One region of the Lactococcus protaetiae genome, then DNA from elsewhere that is predicted to be linked to it. Evidence: predicted binding sites of a transcription regulator. Region 1 holds the regulator's gene; the other holds the start of a gene.
The links. The regulator CtsR, encoded in region 1, represses protease genes until heat stress. The targets are predictions, from matches to a motif close to TTGGTCAAAAAAGGTCAAANA.
Positions count from the first base shown of each region.

Region 2: the regulator CtsR is predicted to act here: its motif matches at 4,531-4,551, upstream of ftsH (ATP-dependent zinc metalloprotease FtsH).

Region 1 is NZ_CP041356.1:1,209,240-1,220,868, forward strand. It holds partial or broken gene rnz (ribonuclease Z) at 1-607, shown strand, start outside; gene FLP15_RS06085 (SDR family NAD(P)-dependent oxidoreductase) at 600-1,295, shown strand; gene recJ (single-stranded-DNA-specific exonuclease RecJ) at 1,438-3,654, shown strand; gene FLP15_RS06095 (adenine phosphoribosyltransferase) at 3,723-4,235, shown strand; gene rpoE (DNA-directed RNA polymerase subunit delta) at 4,580-5,140, shown strand; gene mltG (endolytic transglycosylase MltG) at 5,659-7,272, shown strand; gene greA (transcription elongation factor GreA) at 7,377-7,847, shown strand; gene FLP15_RS06115 (CtsR family transcriptional regulator) at 8,668-9,120, shown strand; gene FLP15_RS06120 (ATP-dependent Clp protease ATP-binding subunit) at 9,110-11,560, shown strand.
Region 2 is NZ_CP041356.1:509,204-520,832, forward strand. It holds gene FLP15_RS02570 (4-hydroxyphenylacetate 3-hydroxylase N-terminal domain-containing protein) at 1-1,389, shown strand, start outside; gene FLP15_RS02575 (serine hydrolase) at 1,370-2,686, shown strand; gene tilS (tRNA lysidine(34) synthetase TilS) at 2,784-3,953, shown strand; gene hpt (hypoxanthine phosphoribosyltransferase) at 3,958-4,497, shown strand; gene ftsH (ATP-dependent zinc metalloprotease FtsH) at 4,648-6,720, shown strand; tRNA gene FLP15_RS02595 (tRNA-Glu) at 6,919-6,990, shown strand; tRNA gene FLP15_RS02600 (tRNA-Ser) at 6,996-7,085, shown strand; tRNA gene FLP15_RS02605 (tRNA-Met) at 7,097-7,170, shown strand; tRNA gene FLP15_RS02610 (tRNA-Phe) at 7,179-7,251, shown strand; tRNA gene FLP15_RS02615 (tRNA-Gly) at 7,264-7,334, shown strand; tRNA gene FLP15_RS02620 (tRNA-Ile) at 7,349-7,422, shown strand; rRNA gene rrf (5S ribosomal RNA) at 7,425-7,540, shown strand; tRNA gene FLP15_RS02630 (tRNA-Asn) at 7,546-7,619, shown strand; gene FLP15_RS02635 (PTS mannitol transporter subunit IIBC) at 7,767-9,590, shown strand; gene FLP15_RS02640 (BglG family transcription antiterminator) at 9,816-11,629, shown strand, end outside.

The DNA of each region.
Region 1 (11,629 bases):
TTAAACTTTCTGGCTCAAGACTTGGCTATCAGATTTATTTTCATGAATATGATGAGGCTGGGAAGATTTTTGAAGATGAGAGTTTTGAAGTTTATACTGAACTTTTGGATCATACGATTTTTTGCTTAGGGTACCGAGTGGTTGAGAAAAATCGAATTGGTGAGTTAGATGCGCCAGCTCTGCTTGCTGCAGGACTACCTTTTGGACCACTTTTCGGCAAAATTAAGCAAGGTGAAATTGTTGAATTTGAAGGAAAAATATTTAATCCAGATGACTATATCGGAGCCGAAAAAGCTGGAAAAGTGGTAACAATTTTAGGTGATACGAGAAAATCAAACGCTGCTGTGCGTTTAGCTTGGGGGCTGATTTACTCGTTCATGAAGCGACTTATGGAGCAGCTGAGAGTAAAATGGCGCGAGCGCATGGCCATTCTACATCAAAGCAGGCGGCAGAAGTTGCTAAAGAAGCGGGAGCAAAAAGGCTTCTGTTGACTCATATTAGTGCCCGTTATGTAGGACCAAAAATCGGACAACTTGCAGGCGAAGCTCAGGCAGTACATAAGAATAGTTTTGTTGTTAAAGATTTTTATGAGGAGAAAATTGGCTAGAAACATATTGATTACTGGGGCGACAGGTGATATTGCGCAAGAAATCGTCAAGCTTTTAGCGCAGGAACAGTTGATTCTGGTTTCTAGGAGTCTGTCAGCACTGACAGAACTTTATGGACATTTGGCGAATGTAACTTTGTTGACAAATGAGCAAGTGCTTGCTGACGGAATTTCTGTCAGTGTTGATATCTTGATTAATAATGCAGGATTTGGTGTTTTTAAGCTTCTTTCAGAGCTGACAGATGCAGAGGTTACAGAACAATTTGTAATTAACACATTGTTTCCGATTCAGCTGATTCGGCAAGTGAATCCTAAGCTTCAAATTGTCAATATTGCTTCAAGTGCAGGTAAACTTCCGACTGCCAAATCAAGTATTTATGCAGCTTCAAAAGCAGCGTTGATTGTGGTGTCAGATGTTTTGAGGATGGAAAGACCAGAACTTATTGTGACAACGGTCAATACTGGACCTGTTAAAACAAAATTTCACAAGAATAATAAAGCTTATCTTGAAAAAGTGGGGAAAAATACGATTTCTGCTGAAAAAGTTGCTCACAAGATTGTGAGAAATCTTGGTAAAACTAAGCGAGAAATTAACTTACCTTGGCGATTAACGGCTGTCAGTAAGTTTAGAGCTTTATTTCCCGCACTGACAGATTTTCTGTCAGTAAAATTTTTTGATTTTAAATGAAAAGAGTATTGGTTTGAGCAGTCAAATGAAAGTGAAACAATCAGATTTTCTTTTGTTGGCATTTGTGTTAAAATGAAAGAGTTGTTCGGGAACTCGTTTAAAAGAGAACTGAGGAGTAAGTTTAAACAGAATAGGTGTTTAAATGATTCAATCAAAATATACATGGAAAATCACTGAAACAGTGCTTCCAGAAGAATTTAAAAAATTAACAAAAAAATATAAATTAGATGAGCTAACAAGTAGTATTCTCTACAGTAGGGGCATTCGGAATGCTGATACAATAGAGAATTTTTTGCGTCCAAGTTTGGAAGAACTTCATGACCCATTTTTACTTCATGACATGAAAAAAGCTACTGACAGAATTCTGTCAGCAGTAGAAAATGGTGAAAATATCCTGATTTATGGGGATTACGATGCTGATGGAATGACAGCAAGTTCAGTTATGAAAACAGCGCTCGATGAGCTGGGCGCAGAGGTTCAAGTTTATCTGCCCAATCGTTTTACAGACGGCTATGGTCCCAATCTTGATGTTTATCAATACTTTATCAACAATGAATCTATTGATTTGATTATTACTGTGGATAATGGTGTTGCAGGTTTTGATGCGATTGAATGGGCTCAAAATCACGGTGTTGACGTGATTGTCACAGATCATCATAGCATGCCAGAAGTTTTGCCAAATGCTTGTGCGATTGTCCATCCAGAGCATCCTGATAGTGTCTATCCATTCAAGTATCTAGCAGGGGTTGGGGTTGCTTTCAAAGTTGCCTGTGCTCTTTTGGAATATATTCCAAGCGAAATGTTAGATTTAGTTGCTATTGGTACAATTGCTGATATGGTCAGTTTAACTGATGAAAATCGGATTTTGGTTGCACATGGTCTAAAAGAACTTGCAAGGACTGAACGCGCAGGTTTGCAAGAACTGATGAAGATTGCTGGCTGTGATTTTGGAAAAATTACTGAGGAAACTGTCGGTTTCCAAATTGCACCGCGCCTTAATGCGCTTGGACGCTTAGATGACCCTAATCCCGCTATTGAACTACTCACTGGCTGGGATGAAGAGGCTGTGACATCTATTGCGCAGATGATTGATGAAAAAAATAATGAGCGTAAATCAATTGTGGATAAAATCTATCAGGAAGCATCAGAAATGTTGACTGATGAACCTGTTCAAATTCTCTATCATGAAAATTGGCATAAGGGTGTTCTCGGTATTGTCGCGGGCAGACTTTTGGAGAAAATCCATAAGCCCATCATTATGTTAGCGCAAGAAGAGGGGATTTTACGTGGCTCTGCACGCTCAATTGATGCCTTCAATATTTTTAAAGCACTTGATCCACATCGGGAGTTATTTATCGCTTTTGGTGGACATAAACAAGCGGCTGGCATGACGCTCTCTATCGAAAATGTTGAGAAGCTTAAGCAAGTAATGATTGACTTTATCATGGACAACAACATTGATATGTCTGGAAAAACGGTGCTTGAACTTGCGGGAACTTGTGAATTAGACAGTATTTCATTGAGTACCATAAATAATTTGGAGGCATTTGCTCCATTTGGTATGGATAACCCTAAACCTCGATTCCTTGTGGAAAATTATAAAGTAGCGCAAAGTCGTAGCATGGGTAAAGATAACAGTCATCTTAAACTTAAAATCGAGCAAAATAAAGCACAAATTGATGCAGTTTACTTTGGACATGGTGCAGAAGAATTAGAATTTGAGCAAGCTGAAACAAAACTAGCCGTGACGCTATCAAGTAATAGTTGGAATGGAAATACTACAGTACAACTCATGATCGAAGATGCTCAAGTTGTTGGAATAGAGCTTCTTGACATTCGGAGTAAACAAATTAATTTTCCGGAAAACACAAAAATTTTTGCAAAAAATGAGTTAAAACATGGTATAATGGAAGACGTGCTTGTTGTAGACGAGGTTCCAAGCTCTCACACAGGTCTGTCAGCACTGACGGAAGCCTTGTCAGCAGAAAACAAGTTGATTTATTTCAAAAACAAGATCGATAAAAGTTACTATCTCACTGGGAGTGGAACGCGCGAGCAATTTGCAAAGTTGTATAAAGCAATTTATCAGTTTCCCGAATTCGATGTACGATATAAGCTACGAAACTTAGCTGACTATTTGAAAATTCCAGAGCTTTTACTAGTTAAGATGATTCAAATTTTCGAGGAGCTTGGTTTTGTCAAAATTGACAACGGCTTAATGACTGTGGAAAAGAACGCGCAAAAACGTGAAATTTCCGAAAGTAAGATTTATCAAGAACTTCAGGAAACAGTTAAGTGGCAAGAGCTTTTTGCGCTCGCGCCAGTCAAAGAAATTTATCAAAAACTAACAGAAAAATAAAAACTTTCTTACTTATAGAAAGTTTGAAGAAAAGGAAAACTGACAGAAAACTGTCAGCACTGACAAAAATGGAATTAAAAGATTATATTGCAACAATTGAAAATTATCCAAAAGAAGGCATTGTCTTTCGTGATATCAGTCCACTGATGGCTGACGGAAATGCCTATAATTACGCAGCGACTGAGATTGTTCAGTATGCGCGTGATAAGGAAATTGATATGGTTGTGGGACCAGAAGCACGTGGTTTCATTATTGGTTGCCCAGTTGCGTTTGCGCTTGGTGTTGGTTTTGCACCAGTTCGTAAACCTGGAAAATTACCTCGCGAAGTCGTTTCAGCCACTTATGAAAAAGAGTACGGCACTGACACATTGACCATGCATGCTGACAGTATCAAACCAGGTCAACGTGTTCTGATTGTTGATGACCTGCTTGCGACAGGTGGAACAATCGGTGCAACGATTGAACTCGTTGAAAAAATGGGTGGTGTTGTCGTTGGTTGTGCCTTTCTCATTGAGCTTGATGAACTCAAAGGGCGTGAAAAAATTGGAGATTACGATTATAAAGTGCTGATGCATTACTAGTTTTTTTCTGTCAGTAATCATCATCTCGAAAATTCTGTTAGCAAGATTTTTTCTTAACTTATGGAGAAAGTCGTAAGTACTGACAGAAATTTTTTCGTGTAAAAGAGGGTAAAATATTGACAGCAACTCAAATTTGATATAAACTATAAAAAGAAAATTCAGCCAATAGGGTTTGATTGTTTTGAGATGATAAAATGAGTTCACACCTTGAGGATTTATTTTATCATCCACTAAATTATTAAACTCACATCTTATAACTGAGTTCGAGTCGCTTGTTGAGTTGTAGATATAAATTTTGAACAATTTAGCGTCTTGGACATTTTAAATGAAAAGAGAGCAGAAACTTGAAGATTACAGCCTTAGAAGGACAACAAATATCAGAACTTTCAATGATTGAAGTCGCTCATGCACTTTTGGAGCAGAATGGTAAAGAAATGCCATTTGCCGAGATTGTAAAGACAATTCAAGCCTATTTGGGAAAGTCAGACGACGAAATCAAAGCTAGTATTTCACGTTTTTACACAGAAATTAATACAGATGGAAGCTTCATTCCACTGGGAAATAACATTTGGGCACTTCGTTCTTGGTATGCGATTGATGAAATTGATGAAGAAGTCATTGCTCTTGATGAAATCGAAGATGACGAAGAAGAAAAACCAGTGAAAAAACGCAGCAAAGTCAACGTCTTTGGTATTGAAGATGAGATTGACCCAGAAGATGAAGAAGGCAACAAAGAAACAGACGATGATATGTCTTACGATGCTGAAGCCGAAGATGAAGACAAAGATGATGTCGCTGCTTATGATGCCGAACTTGCTGAAGTTGAACTTGATAATGTAGATGAAGATGTCGAACTCGATGTTGATGATGATGACGACGACTCAGACGATACTGAAGAAGACTAAAATGCATAAAAGTGAGGTGTCTAACCTCACTTTTATGAATATTTGCTTATCATTTGTAAAACAACAAGATAATGGTTACAATTAGAAAAAGTGAATTTTAACCAAGCAAGTGTCTGTTATCTTCGCCCTTTGGGCTACGGTGTCCATCCTCGCTATGGTGCTACGTGCTTCGCACGCCGTTCTGCGAACGGTCTACGCTGCCCGTTTGCTTAGCTGCTAAAGCGGCAAGAGCAAACGGATAAGCGGAGCAAAGTGGAGATAGAGCGAATGGATACCTGTGGTGGATGGACAGCGTAGCAAAGCGGAGATAGTGCTGCTTTATCCCATACCTAAGATAGGATAGCTATTGTTGTTTTAGCAACATGGAGATGCTAGTTGTTTTACCTAGTAGCTTAGCGAGCAACGACAACGTAGCCCAAAGGTCGGAGATAGCACGCACTTACTTTGATAAATAATCCCAAATGAGCAAAGGTAGATTTTCTTTGAATGTACCCTTGGACCTTGTAAGGAGAATGAATTTGGTGGATAAAGACACAACAGAATTTTCTCGAGAGAGTTTTAAAGAAAAAATCTTGCGCCAGCTTGAAGAAAATGCAACACAGCAATCTCGTGAAGAGCTTGGCTCTAATGAGAGTTATTTTGAGCGTCCAAAATCAGATTTTAGAACATTAAATCCAAAAGAATCATCTTCTACATTTGAAAAGAGAAAGGTTGAGTTTGAACCTTATAACTTACCTGCTTTTGATTTCCCTAAGGATGATGACGACTGGGAAGAAGAATCTGGAGAAAAGACAACAGTTTCTCAGGAAACGGGTTCTTTACGTGAGAAATTAGAAGCGCTTGCTTTGGAAGAAACCCAAGAGCAATCAGATTACTCACAGTTTTCTAGAAGTCAAAATCGATATCAAAAGGAATCTGATGAGGAGGAAGTTATTTCAAAACCGAAACAAACAAATCGACCACCGAAGCGCAAACCTTCCAAGAAGAAAAAACGTGGTGTTAAAAAGAAGAAAAAAGTAACCGCAGGGCGAATCATCGCTGTGATTGTTTTACTTTTGATTTTAGCTGCTGCAGGGACGGGTTGGTATGGTTATAACTTTATTAAAGCAGGTGTGCAGCCTCTAGACAGTAAAAATCATGTGGTGAAGGCTGTCAATATTCCAGAAGGCGCAAGTAGTAAACAAATTGGTGATATCTTGCAAAAGCAATCCATCATAAAAAATGGAATGATTTTTCAATACTATACCAAATTTAAAAACTATACAGACTTCAAGAGCGGTTACTACAATCTTTCGCCAGATATGGAGTTATCTGCTATTGCTTCAAAATTAGAAGAGGGAGGCACACCGAAACCGGTTGCCCCAACGCTAGGAAAAGTGACTATTCCAGAGGGATATACCCTAGAGCAGATTTCTAAAGGAATCACAGTTAATGCTGATTCCAAAGATGGTAAGACCCCATTTTCGACAGCTGATTTCATGAAGACCGTACAAGACCCTGCTTTTATTGCAAAAATGGTCAAGGCGTATCCAAAACTCTTTGCCAGCTTGCCAGATAAAAGTTCGGGAGTGAAATATCAACTTGAGGGCTATTTATTCCCTGCAACGTATGAATATACAAAATCTTCAACAGTTGAAACAATGATTGAAAGTATGATTTCGGCGATGAATACGCAGTTGACACCTTATTATGGCACGATTGCTACGCAAGGAATGACGGTCAATGAAACTTTGAGTTTAGCGGCTTTGGTTGAAAAAGAAGCGAACAATGATGATGACCGTAGGCAAGTTGCTGGTACATTCTATAATCGAATGAATCAGGGAATGACTTTAGATTCTAACTCTTCGGTTCTTTATGCTGAGGGACAGCTAGGAGCTAAAACAACATTGAAGCAAGATGCAACGATTGATACCAATCTTGATTCCCCATTTAATTTATATGCGAATCAAGGAACGGGACCTGGTCCAATTGATAGTCCAAGTCTATCCTCAATCAAAGCAGTACTTCAACCTGCTCAAAATGATTATCTTTATTTTGTTGCTGATGTGACAACTGGCAAAGTCTATTTTGCTAAAACATTAGAAGAACAAAATGCAAATGTTCAAACTTATGTTAATGATAAATTGAAATAAAGCAATGATTTTTCTATTTTTCACTTGAATGAGTGAGAAATAGAAAAATTGTTTTAATCGGGAGTTTATCCCTGGATAAAGTTTATAAAAAAGGAAAAATAAAAATGGAAAAAACATTCCCAATGACCCAAGAAGGTCTTGATAAATTAAAAGCTGAACTTGAAAATCTTAAGCTCGTAAAACGCCCAGAAGTGATTGACCGTATCAAGGTAGCACGTAGTTATGGTGACCTTTCTGAAAACTCAGAATATGAAGCTGCAAAAGATGAACAAGCTTTCATAGAAGGACGTATTTCGACAGTTGAAACAATGATTCGTTATGCGGAAATTGTAGACAATGCTAAAATAGCTAAAGACGAAGTGGCACTAGGTAAAAGAGTAACTTTTGTCGAAGAAGGTGAAACCGACGAAGAATCTTATCAAATCGTAGGTACTGCTGAAGCAGACCCATTTACTGGTAAAATTTCAAATGAATCACCTATTGCACGTGTCCTTATTGGTAAAAAAGTGGGAGACACAGTCAATGTTCCTTTACCTGTTGGTGAGATGACCGTAAAAATTGTCAGCGTTGATTGATAGTTAGAAAGGCATTGCTTTTCTCGTTTGCAACTTTGATACATTGCATCAAGTGTGAGAGGTAGTGAAACGCTGTTTTCCTTATTGACAGTCTTGGAAAGTTAATGCATACTTTCGACACTTCAGCGATTTAGAGCGAATGGACAGCGTAGCGAAGCGGAGACAGCGCGCATTTGCTAAGTTAAAAATTATAAATTAATCATTGAAAGCTATCACTGATAGCTTTTTTGTTTGCTGACAGAATTTCTGTCAGTATGTCAGTTCCTTGCAAATTGCTTCTTTTGGTAAAATTCCTAAATTTTAGGTATAATAGTCAGTAATAGTCAAAGATTATATTTTGTATTATGTGACTTTGCTAAAATTTTCACTTAACAAAAGAAATTGTAAGGATAAACGATTTAATATATACTAATACTGTTTGACTTTTAAACCGTAGGTTTAAAAATCATTTCGCTTTGCCAGCTCTGTTGGCTTAGAGCGAATGGATAGCGTAACATAGCGAAGATGACGTACGAATAAGAAAAGCACAGCTTTTCTCAATGTCGCAAGGCACGCACTTTGTGCGCCGTTCTACGAATGGTCTACGTTCGTTTGCTTAGCAAGCGAAGCTAGCAAGAGCAAAAGGCAGTATGTCTGCAGTGCCACTTGGCGTTGATGCTTTAGCACCGTAGCGAGTATTGACAGCGTAGCTCGAAGGGCGGAAATAACACGCACTCGCTCCGATAAAATGATCATTGCACGAATGTGTTAATCCAACTTTGAACTCTGAACAAAGTTAGACGAATATCAAATACGAAAAGAATAGGAAAGGATGGAAAAAATGTCTACTCAAAATACATCGGATATCATTGAAGCCTATCTCAGACGGTTACTTGAAGAAGCACAGGAAATAGAAATAAAGCGCGCTGATTTAGCAAATCAGTTTGATGTTGTTCCTAGCCAGATAAATTATGTCATTAAGACACGATTTACAGCGTCAAAAGGTTTTGATGTTGAGTCAAAACGTGGTGGTGGAGGCTACATCAAAATTGTAAAATATCACTATTCGGCACGACATGAATTTTTGACAGCACTCTATCAGAAGATTCCATCCAATCTGTCAGTAAAGGCGGCTCACGATGTCATTCAGCATCTTTTTGATGAAAAGGTACTGACAGAACGAGAAGGGAACTTACTATTACTTGTCATTACTGACGGAAATATCAGTCCATTCACGCGTGGAACGATGATGAAAAGTATAATAAACAGATTGGACCGTGATGATGAAATTTGAAAATATAGAATACACAACTACAGTAGAGCAAATCCTTGATAAGGCGGCAGAATATGCCTACTATTATCAGTATGGTGCAATTGAAAGTGCTCATATTTTAGCAGCAATGACAACTACTGCTGGCTCAATTGCTTTTAGCGTACTTGCCGGAATGAAAGTTGATTCCTCAGATTTATTGATTGATGTGGAAGATTTATCCAGCCATGTTGTTGTTAAACGTGAAAATCTAAGATTTTCTCCTAGAGCAGAAGAAATCATTCAATTGGCGGGACTTTTAGCGATACACAATGGAGCTAAGGTTGTAGGCACAGAACATCTTCTTTATGCTCTTTTACAAGTTGAAGATGGTTTTGCATTGCAACTGTTGAAATTGCAAAAAGTGAATATCGTTTCTGTCCGAAAAGAGCTAGAAAAACGAACGGGTCTAAAGATACCTGAAGCTAGAAAAACAGTCACACCAATGTCTAAAAGAAACCTTGCTAAACGAGTTTCAGCAACAACCACAACGCCAACTCTGGACTCAGTTTCTTCTGATTTGACAGAATCTGCACGTGAAGGAAAGCTTGATCCAATGATTGGTCGTGAGGCTGAAGTTGAACGTTTGATTCATATATTAAGCCGACGAACGAAAAATAATCCTGTGCTTGTTGGAGAACCTGGTGTAGGTAAATCAGCGATTATTGAAGGTTTGGCTCAACGTATTGTGGCAGGAGATGTTCCTGTTGGTCTGATGAATAGTCGAATCATGGCATTAAATATGGCGACTGTTGTTGCTGGTACAAAATTTCGAGGAGAATTTGAGGACCGCTTGACAGCAATCGTAGAAGAAGTAAGTAGTGACCCAGATGTCATTATTTTCATTGACGAACTTCATACGATTATCGGTGCAGGTGGTGGCATGGATTCGGTCAATGATGCTGCAAATATTTTGAAACCAGCACTTGCGCGAGGTGATTTTCAAATGATAGGAGCAACAACTTATCATGAATATCAAAAATATATTGAAAAAGATGAGGCATTGGAGCGACGCCTTGCTAGGATAAATGTTGAAGAACCAACAGTTGACGAAGCTATTGCCATTCTTCAAGGCTTGAAAGAAAAATTTGAAGATTACCATAAGGTTGCCTTTACTGACGAAGCCATCAAAAGTGCTGTGACTTTGAGCGTTCGTTATATGACAAATCGAAAATTACCTGATAAAGCTATTGACTTACTCGATGAAGCAGCAGCATCAGTAAAAATTTCTGTAAAAAACCAACAAACAAAACGATTAGAACTCGAAAAAGAACTGACAGAAGCCAAAAAAGAATTAGCAGACTCAGTCATTCAACTTGATGTGAAATCATCACGAGAAAAAGAAAAAGTTGTTCAAAAGATTGCTGATAAGATTAATAAATTTTCTGTCAGCACTGACAAAAAACAAGAAGTCACTGACAAAGCTGTCATTGCTGTTGCATCAACGCTGACAGGAGTTCCAATCACTCAAATGACAAAATCTGAAAGTGAACGCCTGATTAAACTTGAGCAAGAACTTCATAAACGAGTTGTTGGACAAGAAGAAGCGATTTCAGCAGTATCACGAGCCATTAGACGAGCGAGATCGGGTGTCTCAGACAGCCGAAGACCAATGGGTTCCTTTATGTTTCTCGGCCCAACAGGTGTTGGTAAGACAGAACTTGCAAAAGCGTTAGCTGACAGTGTCTTTGGAAGTGAGGATAGCATGATTCGCGTGGATATGAGCGAATACATGGAAAAACATTCAACTTCTCGTTTGATTGGAGCACCTCCAGGATATGTTGGATATGATGAAGGTGGGCAACTAACAGAGCGTGTCCGTAATAAACCATACTCTGTGATTTTACTTGATGAGGTTGAAAAAGCCCATCCAGATGTCTTCAATATCATGCTACAAATTCTTGATGATGGATTTGTCACAGATACAAAAGGAAGAAAAGTTGATTTTAGAAATACAATTATCATCATGACTTCAAACCTTGGAGCGACAGCATTACGTGACGATAAAACCGTTGGATTTGGAGCGAAAGATATCTCCGCTGATTATAAAGCAATGAAAGCACGGATTCTTGAAGAATTGAAACGTCACTATCGTCCGGAATTTCTCAATCGAATTGATGAAACAATCGTCTTCCACTCACTTGCTACCCATGAAATTGAACAGATCGTAAAAATTATGAGTAAATCTCTCATCAAACGACTGTCAGAGCAAAAAGTTCACATTAAACTCACATCAGCAGCAGCAAAACTGATTGCAGAAGTTGGCTTTGACCCTGAATATGGGGCTCGTCCGTTGCGTAAAGCGCTCCAACGTGAGGTAGAAGATGTTTTGAGCGAACAACTCCTGACAGGAGAAATTAAGGCTGGTGATAGTATTTCTATCGGTGCAGCTAATAAAAAGATTAAAATCACTCATATTATTTGAGGTGTAAGCAGTTTCATGTTATAATTACATTAGAAATAAAGGAAAGGACGGTTCTGCAAGCAACAGAAA
Region 2 (11,629 bases), 700 kb from region 1:
AAACTTGTTGAAGACATGGCTAATGAGCCAGTATTTTCAAGAACGTTAAAATTTGTTCAGCGATATTATGAACTTCAAGAAGAAGATCCAGAAACTTATCTTTACACAGATGAAAAGGGTGAAAAAAAGTCAATTCTGTTTATGCCTACGATGACTGTGGAAGATTTAGCTCATAAACGTAGAATATATGAGCAAATTGCTCGTGAATCTTATGGTTTTTTGGGACGTACACCTGATTTTATTGATACAGGAATTGCTATTTTAGATTATTATGCAGATGTTCTAGGAAAAGATAGTCGATGCGATTATGCGAAAAATGCGCGTGATTGGGCTGCTCGTGTTAAAAAACATGACTTATTTATTTCACATGCTATTCAAAATCCGCAGGTTGACCGTCAAAAAGGGTTGACAGAATTACTAAATGAGGGTCAAGAATTTGCTGCAGTATGGATTAAAGAAGAACGTTCAGATGGTGTAATTGTTCGAGGAGCTAAACAAGTTAACACTCTGGCCCCTCTGGCTGATGAACTGTTGGTATTTAATTTACCCGGTTTACACGAAGTTGACAGCAAATTTGCTTTAGCATTTTCGCTACCTCTTGCAACTAAAGGCGTGAAAATGGTATGTCGTAAACCAACAATGAAGGAAGGATTCTCACTCAAAGATTATCCTCTATCTGGAAGTTTTGATGAAATGGATGCTTTCATTATACTGGATGATGTCTTTGTACCTAACGAAAATCTTTTTGTATGTGGCTCAGTTGAAAAATCAAATGCATTTTTCCCAGCATCTGGATTTTTTGTCCATACAGCTCATCAAGATGAAGTTCGTGGTTTTGTTAAGCTAGAATTTGTGACTGGACTTGCTGTTCGATTAGCAGAAAAACTTGGTCTATCAGGTTTTCTTCGTGTGCAAGAGATGCTTGGTTCACTTACTGTAAACTTAGAAATGATTAAATCAAGTATTATTGCTAGTGAAGTCACTGCTCATATGGAAAATGGGGTGTTGACCCCAAATATGCAAGTCCTTCTTGCTGTCCGTGCAAGTTTGACAAATTATTACGATGAGGCTCTAAGGGTAATTGCAGAATTTGCAAGTGGTTCAATTGTTGGTGTACCTGACTTTCGTGAGTTTGAAAATACAGATATTTCAGAAATTCTGAAAACAAGCATGACTAGCGCTTTATTGAGTGCAGAAGAACGCTCATTGTTGTTAAATTTAGCGTGGGATGTTACAGGTGAGTCATTTGGACAACGCCAACGTACTTATGAATTTTTACATGGTGGAAATCCAATGTGGATTAAAAATATGCATTGGTTGACAGAGGACTTAGAAGCTGCCAATCAGATGTTGGATAAGGTTTTAGAAAATGCAAGAATTGAGAAATAAACTCAATATTGGTATGGTCCTGGTGATGATTTTGATGCTCATCCCAGGCTTTTTTGCTTTCCCCAAGTTCAAAAACAATATTGATAATAAGTATGATAAACCTAAAAATCACGTGATAGCTGACAAAAAAATAATAAGTGAAACTTGGGAAGGAGTTCCACAACGTCCGGTTGCCTACCATGACTTATTGGTTTACAACGATGATAAATTGAGTCAACCTAATGGAAAAATTCTTGCTCAGACTCAATTGAAAATTACAGAAGTGGTTGGAAAAGCATTTAAACTTAATGATGGAAAATATATTTCTGCTGACAAAAAATTAGTTATTTCGGATATCACAATTTCTAGAAAAGATGAATCTAAGATAATCTATACAACAAAAACTGTCAATGTGTTTTACAGCCCAGTAACAACATATGATAAACAAATTCTGTCAGTACTGACAGGAAGTCATAAATTTGTAGCTGACAAAGTTGCTCAAACTTACTGGGGAACTTATTATGAAATTTCTCTAGCTGATGGCAGAAAAGGTTGGGTTTCGTCAAAAGATATCTCTTTAGAAAATCCAAAACTTTTACAAGTTCAAAAATTACTTGACCAAAAATATAATAATAAAAAATATTCGATTTATGTTAAACAATTAAATGATGATTTTACAGTTGGTGTAAACCAAAATGAAAAAATGTATTCTGCAAGTTTATCAAAAATTCCAATTTTATATTGGACACAAAAGCAGATTAACGATGGTTATGCATCACTGAATGATAAGCTTTTATATACTACATCAGTAAATACGTTTTATGGAAGTTATAAACCAACAGGAACAGGAAATCTTCCTAAAACTGCTGACAACAAAGTTTACACTTTACAAGACATCATTAACCGTACAGCAAAACTTTCTGATAATGTTGGAAGTAATCTGCTTGCTTATTATGAAACAAAAGAATTTAGTCCAAATTATCAAAAAGAAATTAATCAAATTGCTGGAAGTCCGTGGAATCCTGAAACACGAGAAGCTTCTGCGCAGATGGTGGGACGTATGTTGGAAGCTTTATACGATGAAGGTGGAGCCGCCTTTAATGCTTTGTTTGACACAGCATTTGACAATATAAAAATTGAGGCTGGTGTGCCTAAAAATATCCCAGTTGCCCATAAAATTGGAGATGCTGACAATGACAATCATGATGCAGCGATTATCTTTACTTCTACTCCATATCTACTTGTGATTGAAACAGATGGCGCCACTAATCAGCAAATTCAACAAATTTCACACGAGATTTATGAGGTGATGAAATGACTCCCAATCAATTAAAATTTTTAAAAATAGTTAGAGAGAAGCACTATTTTGAACGACATGATAAGGTTTTAGTTGCTTTATCTGGGGGCAAGATTCTATGACGCTTTTTAATTGGCTCTATGATTTACAAGAAAAACTTGATATTAAACTTGGTATTGCTCATATTAACCATGGTGTGAGAGTAGAGTCTGAGCATGAAGAGCGGGCTATTCGAGAGATGAGTAACAAGTTAGCAGTTCCTATTTTTGTTGATAGGTTTACAGGAGAGTTTACAGAGCGCGATGCACGAGAATTTCGCTATAAATTCTTTGATAAAATAATGCATGAAAATGCTTATACAGCAGTGGTTACAGCTCATCACAAAGGAGATGTAGTAGAGACAGTGCTGATGCGTGAAATTACTGGACGACCTCTTAGAAGTTTACAAGGTATATCAGATTGTCAACCATTTGCAACGGGTGAACTCATTCGACCATTGTTAGAGTTTGAAAAGATAGAACTTGATGCACCAGTTTTTTTTGAAGATTGGACTAATCATGGAACAGACCAGCTGAGAAATAGAATTCGAAATCAACTCATCCCAAATTTAAAAAAAGAAAATCCCCAATTTACAGAGGCAATATTATCGCTGACATCTGAAATTAGTATGGCGATGTCAATTATTACTGACAAAATTTCAGAACTAGATATTGTCAGTAAAAAAATATCACTGACAGACTTTTGTCAGCATAGTAAAGCCTTGCAGCACTTTATCTTACAAGAATATTTTGCTCAATTTCCAGAGCTGAGTATGAATAAATCTAAATTTGAAGAGTTGATTCATATTATCAATCGACCTCAACAATATCGTGAGAAATTGAATAAAACGGTACTTTTTGTTAAGACAAAAGATGAATTTTATATTGAAAAATATTATCCAGAGTTAGAACAGGAGGCTGACAAAAAACTGTCAGTACTGACAGAAAATCCTAATGATGATAGCTTTATGCAAGTGAATTTACCAGCAACAGGAAAGATTGTAATTAGAAAAAGAGCACCAGGTGATGTGATTTTGATTAATGGCCATCATAAAAAACTAAGAAAATATTTTATTGAGCAAAAAATTCCACTTGAAAAGCGCGATAATTTACTCATTTTTGTTGAAAAAGAGCTTTATGCAGTAGTTGATGTTATATGCTCTGATTTGAGTAAAAGTGCTAAAAATGATAAAATGGGAAGGACATTATGGGTTAAACCCAGTGTAAGAGAGGAAAAGCAACATGCTTGATAAAATGCTTGATAGAGATATTGAAAAAGTGCTTGTTTCAGAAGATGAAATTATCGAAAAATCTAAAGAGCTTGGCGCGATTTTGACTAAAGAATATGCTGATAAAAATCCGTTAGTTCTAGGAATTTTAAGGGGTTCTGTTCCGTTTTTGGCTGAGTTGATTAAACACATTGATGCCCATCTTGAAACAGATTTTATGACTGTTTCAAGCTATCACGGTGGTACAAAATCATCAGGTGAAGTCAAGTTAATTTTAGATGTTGATACAGCTGTCAAAGACCGTGATATTCTTATTGTTGAGGATATTATTGATACGGGACGTACCTTGAAGTATTTGAAAGAGCTTTTAGAACATCGTGGTGCTCGTGTAAAAATCGTTACTTTGCTTGATAAGCCTGAAGGACGTGTTGTTGAGATTGCTCCAGATTATTCTGGTTTCACTATTCCAAATGAATTTGTTGTCGGATTTGGATTAGATTATAATGAAAATTATCGGAACCTTCCCTACGTTGGTGTCCTAAAACCAGAGGTTTACACAAAATAATTTTATGCATACTAAGACTAAAGTATGAAAAATTGTTTGACCAATACTTACTATTAGCAATCCCTCTAAAATTATGCTATAACTAGATAATCTAACTGTTACTGGCAGATTTTTTGTCAGTGATAAATAAATAAAAAAGACAAGGAAAAAATGAATAACAACAAGCAACCAAAACAAGGAAATTTTGTAAAAAATATCTTCATGTGGGTCATGTTAGCTATTATCGTTGTTGTCGGGTTCAATTTCTTTTTCAGTAATAACCATTCAAACGTAGATAAAATCAGCTATTCACAATTAATGACTAAGCTCGATGATGGCAAGATTAAGACAATCACAATGCAGCCATCTGATAGTTTGATAACTGTTACAGGGGAATATAAAGAGCCAGTAAAAGTTGACAATGCGGGGAGCTTCCCACTTTTAGGAAATTCAACAACTGAAGTTAAGGAATTTCAAGCGTATATTATCCCGACAGATAGTATTGTTAAAGATATGCAAAATGTTGCATCAGATAATGATGTAAAAATAAGTGTTATCCAAGCTTCATCAAGCGGTATGTGGATTCAAATCCTTTCATACATTATCCCTATGCTCCTTTTCGTGGGTGTTTTCTGGTTGATGATGGGTGGAATGGGTTCCCGTGGTGGCGGTGGTGCAGGCAATCCGATGTCATTTGGAAAATCTCGTGCCAAACAGCAAGATGGTAAGACATCAAAAGTTCGTTTTGCTGATGTTGCAGGTTCAGAAGAAGAAAAACAAGAGCTTGTTGAAGTCGTAGACTTCCTCAAAAATCCTAAGAAATATCATGATTTAGGTGCTCGTATTCCTGCTGGTGTACTTCTTGAGGGTCCTCCAGGTACAGGTAAAACTTTGCTTGCTAAGGCAGTTGCTGGTGAGGCAGGAGTTCCTTTTTACAGTATTTCGGGTTCTGATTTCGTAGAAATGTTTGTCGGTGTCGGGGCCTCACGTGTACGTGACCTTTTCGAAAATGCTAAGAAAACCTCTCCATCAATTATCTTCATTGATGAAATTGATGCTGTTGGACGTCAACGTGGCGCAGGTCTTGGTGGTGGTAACGATGAGCGTGAGCAAACTTTGAATCAACTTCTTGTAGAGATGGATGGTTTCCAAGATAATGCCAACTCTGTTATCGTCATTGCAGCTACTAACCGTTCAGATGTACTTGACCCAGCATTGTTGCGTCCAGGACGTTTTGACCGTAAGGTTCTTGTTGGCGCTCCAGATGTTAAGGGTCGTGAAGCTGTGCTTCGTGTCCATGCTAAAAATAAACCACTTGATTCAAGTGTTGACCTCAAAGTTATTGCTCAACAAACTCCAGGTTTCGTTGGTGCAGACCTTGAAAATGTCCTAAATGAAGCAGCTCTTGTCGCTGCCCGCCGTAATAAGAGAGTTATTGATGCATCTGACATTGATGAAGCTCAAGACCGAGTTATTGCAGGTCCAGCGAAGAAAGACAAGAAGATTTCAGAACATGAACGTGAAACAGTGGCTTACCACGAAGCAGGTCATACCATTGTTGGACTTGTTCTTTCAAATGCCAATACAGTTCATAAAGTTACAATTGTTCCACGTGGTCGTGCTGGCGGATATATGATTGCTCTTCCCAAAGAAGATCAGTTCCTCTTGTCTAAGGAAGATATGAAAGAAAATCTTGCAGGACTTATGGGTGGTCGCGCAGCTGAGCAAATTATCTACAACCAAATTACTACTGGTGCCTCTAATGACTTTGAACAAGCTACACGTATTGCTCGCGGAATGGTTACTCAGTATGGAATGTCTGAAAGACTAGGTACAGTTAGTTATGAAGGTGACCATGCGGTGTTCATTGGACGTGACTATGGTCAAACGAAAACTTACTCCGAAGCAACAGCAATTGCTATTGATGAAGAAATTCGTGCAATTACGAAAGAAGCTTATGATAAAGCAGTTGAAGTCATTCAAGCACATCGTGAACAACATAAAGCAATTGCGATGGCATTGCTTAAATATGAAACGCTTAATGCTAAACAAATTCTTTCACTTTTCAACACAGGTAAAATGCCTGAAGGTGAAGGAGTGGAAGAAAGTAGTATTGAGCCAAAATCATTTGATGAAATTTTATCAGCAAAAAATGATTTCTCAAATATTAATATTTATAATGGTGATGAAACATCAAATTCTGAACCAGAAAATAAAGAATCAGAGAATGAAACAGCCGAATAAGGCTGTTTTTTTCTGGTTGAGTTTATTCTTGACAAAAAATATAAATCTGATATAATTAAATAGTTGTCGTTTGAAGCGGTAGCTTTCTAAAAGGCGTTATTCATAGTGTTTTCAAAAGAATAACATAGTTTATTCTTGACAAAAAATATAAATAGTGTATAATGGAAAAGTACTGTTTGAGGCAGGACAACAATATATGGTCCGTTGGTCAAGGGGTTAAGACACCGCCTTTTCACGGCGGTAACACGGGTTCGAATCCCGTACGGACTATATTTGGAGGATTACCCAAGTCCGGCTGAAGGGAACGGTCTTGAAAACCGTCAGGCGTGTAAAAGCGTGCGTGGGTTCGAATCCCACATCCTCCTTTTTATATTATCGCGGGATGGAGCAGCTAGGTAGCTCGTCGGGCTCATAACCCGAAGGTCATAGGTTCAAATCCTATTCCCGCAATTTATTAGGGCTCGGTAGCTCAGTTGGTAGAGCAATGGATTGAAGCTCCATGTGTCGGCGGTTCGATTCCGTCTCGCGCCATTTCTTTAATTAGCGGATGTAGTTTAATGGTAGAACCCCAGCCTTCCAAGCTGGCTACGCGAGTTCGATTCTCGTCATCCGCTTAGATAAATATTTTGGGAGTTTAGCTCAGTTGGTTAGAGCACTGTGTTGATAACGCAGGGGTCCCAGGTTCGAATCCTGGAATTCCCATATTTGGTATCTATTGCATAGGAGATATACCTGTTCCCATGTCGAACACAGAAGTCAAGTCCTATTGCGCTGGAAGTACTTGGAGGTTGCCTCCTGGGAGATATAGACGATGCCAAGTTGTATTGCGGATTAGCTCAGTTGGTAGTAGCGCATGACTGTTAATCATGATGTCGTCAGTTCGAGTCTGACATCCGCAGTAAGTGAATCGCCTGAGGGCGATTTTTTTGTTAGTTAAAAGATTAACAAAAAATCTTGGCACATGAAAACGTGTCAAGATTTTTATTTACAGAAAAAATGTAAACGTGTACAATTATTGTTGTACGAAATATACAAAGGAGATAAACATGACTGAAAAAGTTAGTTTGAAAGTAAAAGTCCAACGTTTTGGTACTTTCTTATCAATGATGGTTATGCCTAATATCCCAGCATTAATTGCTTGGGGATTTATTACCTCATTGTTTTTGACACCTGGTGGATGGATTGTTGCGATTTGGCCACATTCTGTAGGTTTTACGAAAGAAATTTCAAATGTTATTGGCCCAATGTTGGGTTATATGATTCCTCTACTTATCGCGTATACTGGTGGTAAAAATGTTTACGGTAGCGAACGCGGAGGTGTTGTAGGTGCTATTGGTGCAATGGGATGTTTTGTTGCAGCAGAAGTTGGACCTGGAATTCCTATGATTTTAGGAGCTATGGTTGTAGGTCCTCTTGGTGGATGGTTACAAAAGAAATTTGATAATTGGGTACAACCTCATATTAAAACAGGTTTGGAAATGTTAGTTAATAACTTTTCTGCTGGTTTTATGGGATTATTTCTTGCAATCATTTCTTATAAGGTAGTTGAACCATTCGTTGATTTCTTTACAAATATTGCTCATGATGGTGTGCAAGCATTGATTAATGCTCACTTGATTCCATTGGCTAATTTATTTATTGAGCCAGCTAAAATCTTGTTTCTTAATAATGCTATTAATCATGGTATTTTGACACCCCTTGGTCTTGATCAAGCAAAGACTGCGGGTAAATCAATTCTTTTCCTTTTGGAAGCTAATCCTGGTCCTGGGCTTGGTATTTTGATTGCTTTCTGGTTATTCGGTAAAGGTACTGCGAAAGCGACGGCTCCTGGTGCTATCATTATTCAATTTATTGGTGGTATCCATGAAATTTATTTCCCATATGTTATGATGAAACCTGCACTGTTCCTTGCTGTTATGGCTGGTGGTGTATCTGGCACATTTATGAACAATATTTTGAACACAGGTCTTGTAGCTCCAGCTGCGCCTGGTTCGATTATTGCAATCTTTGCGCAAGGTTCTTCTCCTGCTGCAGGTGGTATTATGAACTTTGTCAAGATTTTGATTGCCGTTCTTGTAGCTGCTGCGGTATCTTTCATTGTAGCTGCTATAATTTTAAGACGTGATAAGTCTATGGTGGATGATACAGCGTTTACTGAGGCTAAAGCTGGTGTAGCCGCTGACAAAGCTGTATCAAAAGGTCAAAATACTTCGTCTGTAGCTACGTCAGTAGATTTCTCGAATGTAAAACATATTATCTTTGCTTGTGACGCTGGGATGGGATCGTCTGCGATGGGGGCTTCTATCTTGCGTAATAAAGCCAAAAAAGCAGGATTAACTCAAGATGTGACAAATGTTGCTATTGCAAACCTTAAAGCAGGCTCTGATACGATTGTTGTTACTCAGGAAGAGTTAGCTCCTCGGGCTGCTACAATGGCTCCAGAATCGATTCGTTATTCTGTTGCTAATTTCTTAAATTCACCTAAGTATGATGAAATTATCAATACCTTAACAGGTGCTGACGAAATTATTGCAACTCCTGTCAGTGTTGAAACTTCGAATGATGATGAAATTGATCTAAATCAAATTGATGAAGTGGTTTTTGCTCATGATAGTGCGCATACAGGGTCTAGTACGATGGGTAAAGAGACAATTCAAGCGATTTTCCATAATCATGGTGTAAAAATTCCAGTGTCAGATGTTGAGTTTATTGGTCTTGGAGCTTTTAATGCTTCAAATATCATGATTGTAACGACTCAAGAATTTACAGACACAGCGAAATCAAAAGCACCAAATGCGCAACATCTTTCAGTAGAGAGCCTAATTACAACACCTGAATATTTGAACATGGTTAAACGAATGAATAAATGAATCATTAAAAAGTGTTGTCAGTACTGACAGGTTTTTATCAGGAAAAATCGCTCTTGGAAATGATAAAATATAATGAAGTCAAGACTTATTCAGTGGGAGTTTCAACTCGCCACTGAATCTAGTCGGACGAAATTCAAAGCTTAGTGCTGCTTTATCTCCGACCTAAGAGGTCGGAGTATTAGCACGCACTTGTTTTGATAAATATAATGAGGAAGGGGCGCTGTTATGCTTATTACAAGTCGTGAGCAAAAATTAATTCATGAATTTTTAAAAAGTGGAACACTCACGATTTCTGAGATGTTAGAGCTGACGGGAACAAGCCGAAGAACGCTTTATCGTGATTTAGATAAGCTACAGCAATCCTTACCTCAAGGTGTGAGTTTACGGACTTCTGGTGATGGATACTTACTGACAGGAAACCTCAAGTTGCTGACAGAGGCGCGTGAATTAGTCGAATATTCGTCAGTAGAGCGTCTTCATGGTGAATTGATGCTATTGATTGAGGATAGGGCCTCAATTGCCTCCATAACGGAGAGTTTTGGTGTAAGTCAACCAACAGCAACAAGTGATTTGCGTCAGATTGAACAAACTTTGCTTGAGAATGAGCTGATGCTGGAACGTGAGCAAGGGCTGAGCATCAAAGGACGTGAGGAAAATATTAGGTCAGTATTAGTTGCAAGTATCTACAATTCATGTTCAATTCACGATGCAATTTCTGGAAATTTTGCTGAGAATAAGGTTTTAGCTTTCTTGGATTTAGAAAAATTTAGTCAAGCACAAACGGCTTTTGAAGCAATGGATTTACAAGAGTCAATGACAGATAAAGTTCGTGTATTGATGCAATTTTTTTTGACAGCAGTATTGCTAAGACTGGATAAGCAACGATTTGTTGATACTTCTAGCGTTAGACGACCAAGTAAACGTTCTCTTAACTTTGTAAACCAATTGTTGACCAAATTATCTGTAAACAACTTTACAATTGCTGAAATTACTTATTTGGCGGCAGTCTATGATGTACTCTATTTTGGTTTCGGACGTGAAATTCTCTTTATGGAGAAGTTTGATACTGATTTTTCTTATAAAATTAGGCAACTTATTGAGCAAGTTTCGCAACAGCTTGAGATTGAGTTTAGCAAGGATGATAGGTTATATGGCTTGCTTTATGCCCATTTGAAAGAGTCTGATGTGTTGCCTACGCTTTTCTCAGAAAAACAAAATGACTTTGTTAAAAAGATTGAATCTGATAATGAGAAAATTTTTCAAGTTGTGCAAACGGCACTGACACAAGTTTTTGCCAAACGTTTTTCTGAAATGGAATTTGCGTTTGTGACTTTACATTTTGTTGCCACATTGGAGCGAAGCGACCTTGTTTTACCACTCAGAGCTGCACTTGTAAGTAGTCGAGGACGTATTTCTTGTGAATTTTTAATGAGTAGTTTGAGAAAAAACTTTCCATTTTTAAAGAAAATTGACTTGATTCAAAGTTCAACAAAGTTTGATAAAAATCTGTATGATGTCATTTTTACAACGGAAAAAGAACTTGATTATATTTATGTCAGTCGAACATTAGAACAAAAAAATTTGGATGATATTCGACATAAATTACGGACAATTCAGCAAGGTTCAAGAGCTGTCAGTACTGATGAAAATCAAAAGAACTTTATCAATCTCAATCAGATGTTTAGTACAGGGCAGGCTATAGTGACAGACTTCAAAGTGACTCATATCACAAATCTGTCAGTACTGACAGATGTTGTCAATAAAGTTGTCAGCACTGTAAACGAAGATAATCAGAAAGAACTTGCAAAGTTACTGGAAAAAAGATTTGAAGAAACACATTTGGCAATTCCAGATACAAAAATGGCGTTACTTCACGGTGTTCACCCATCAGTTGTTGCTCCTTTATTTAGAATTTTTGACTTAAGTCAAGAAGTTGAAGTCATTGCAATGAATCGAAAACCACTCAAGATTAAGCGTATATTACTTCTACTTGCTCCACCAGAAGTGCCAGATTATGTTGCTTATCTTTTGGGGAAAAT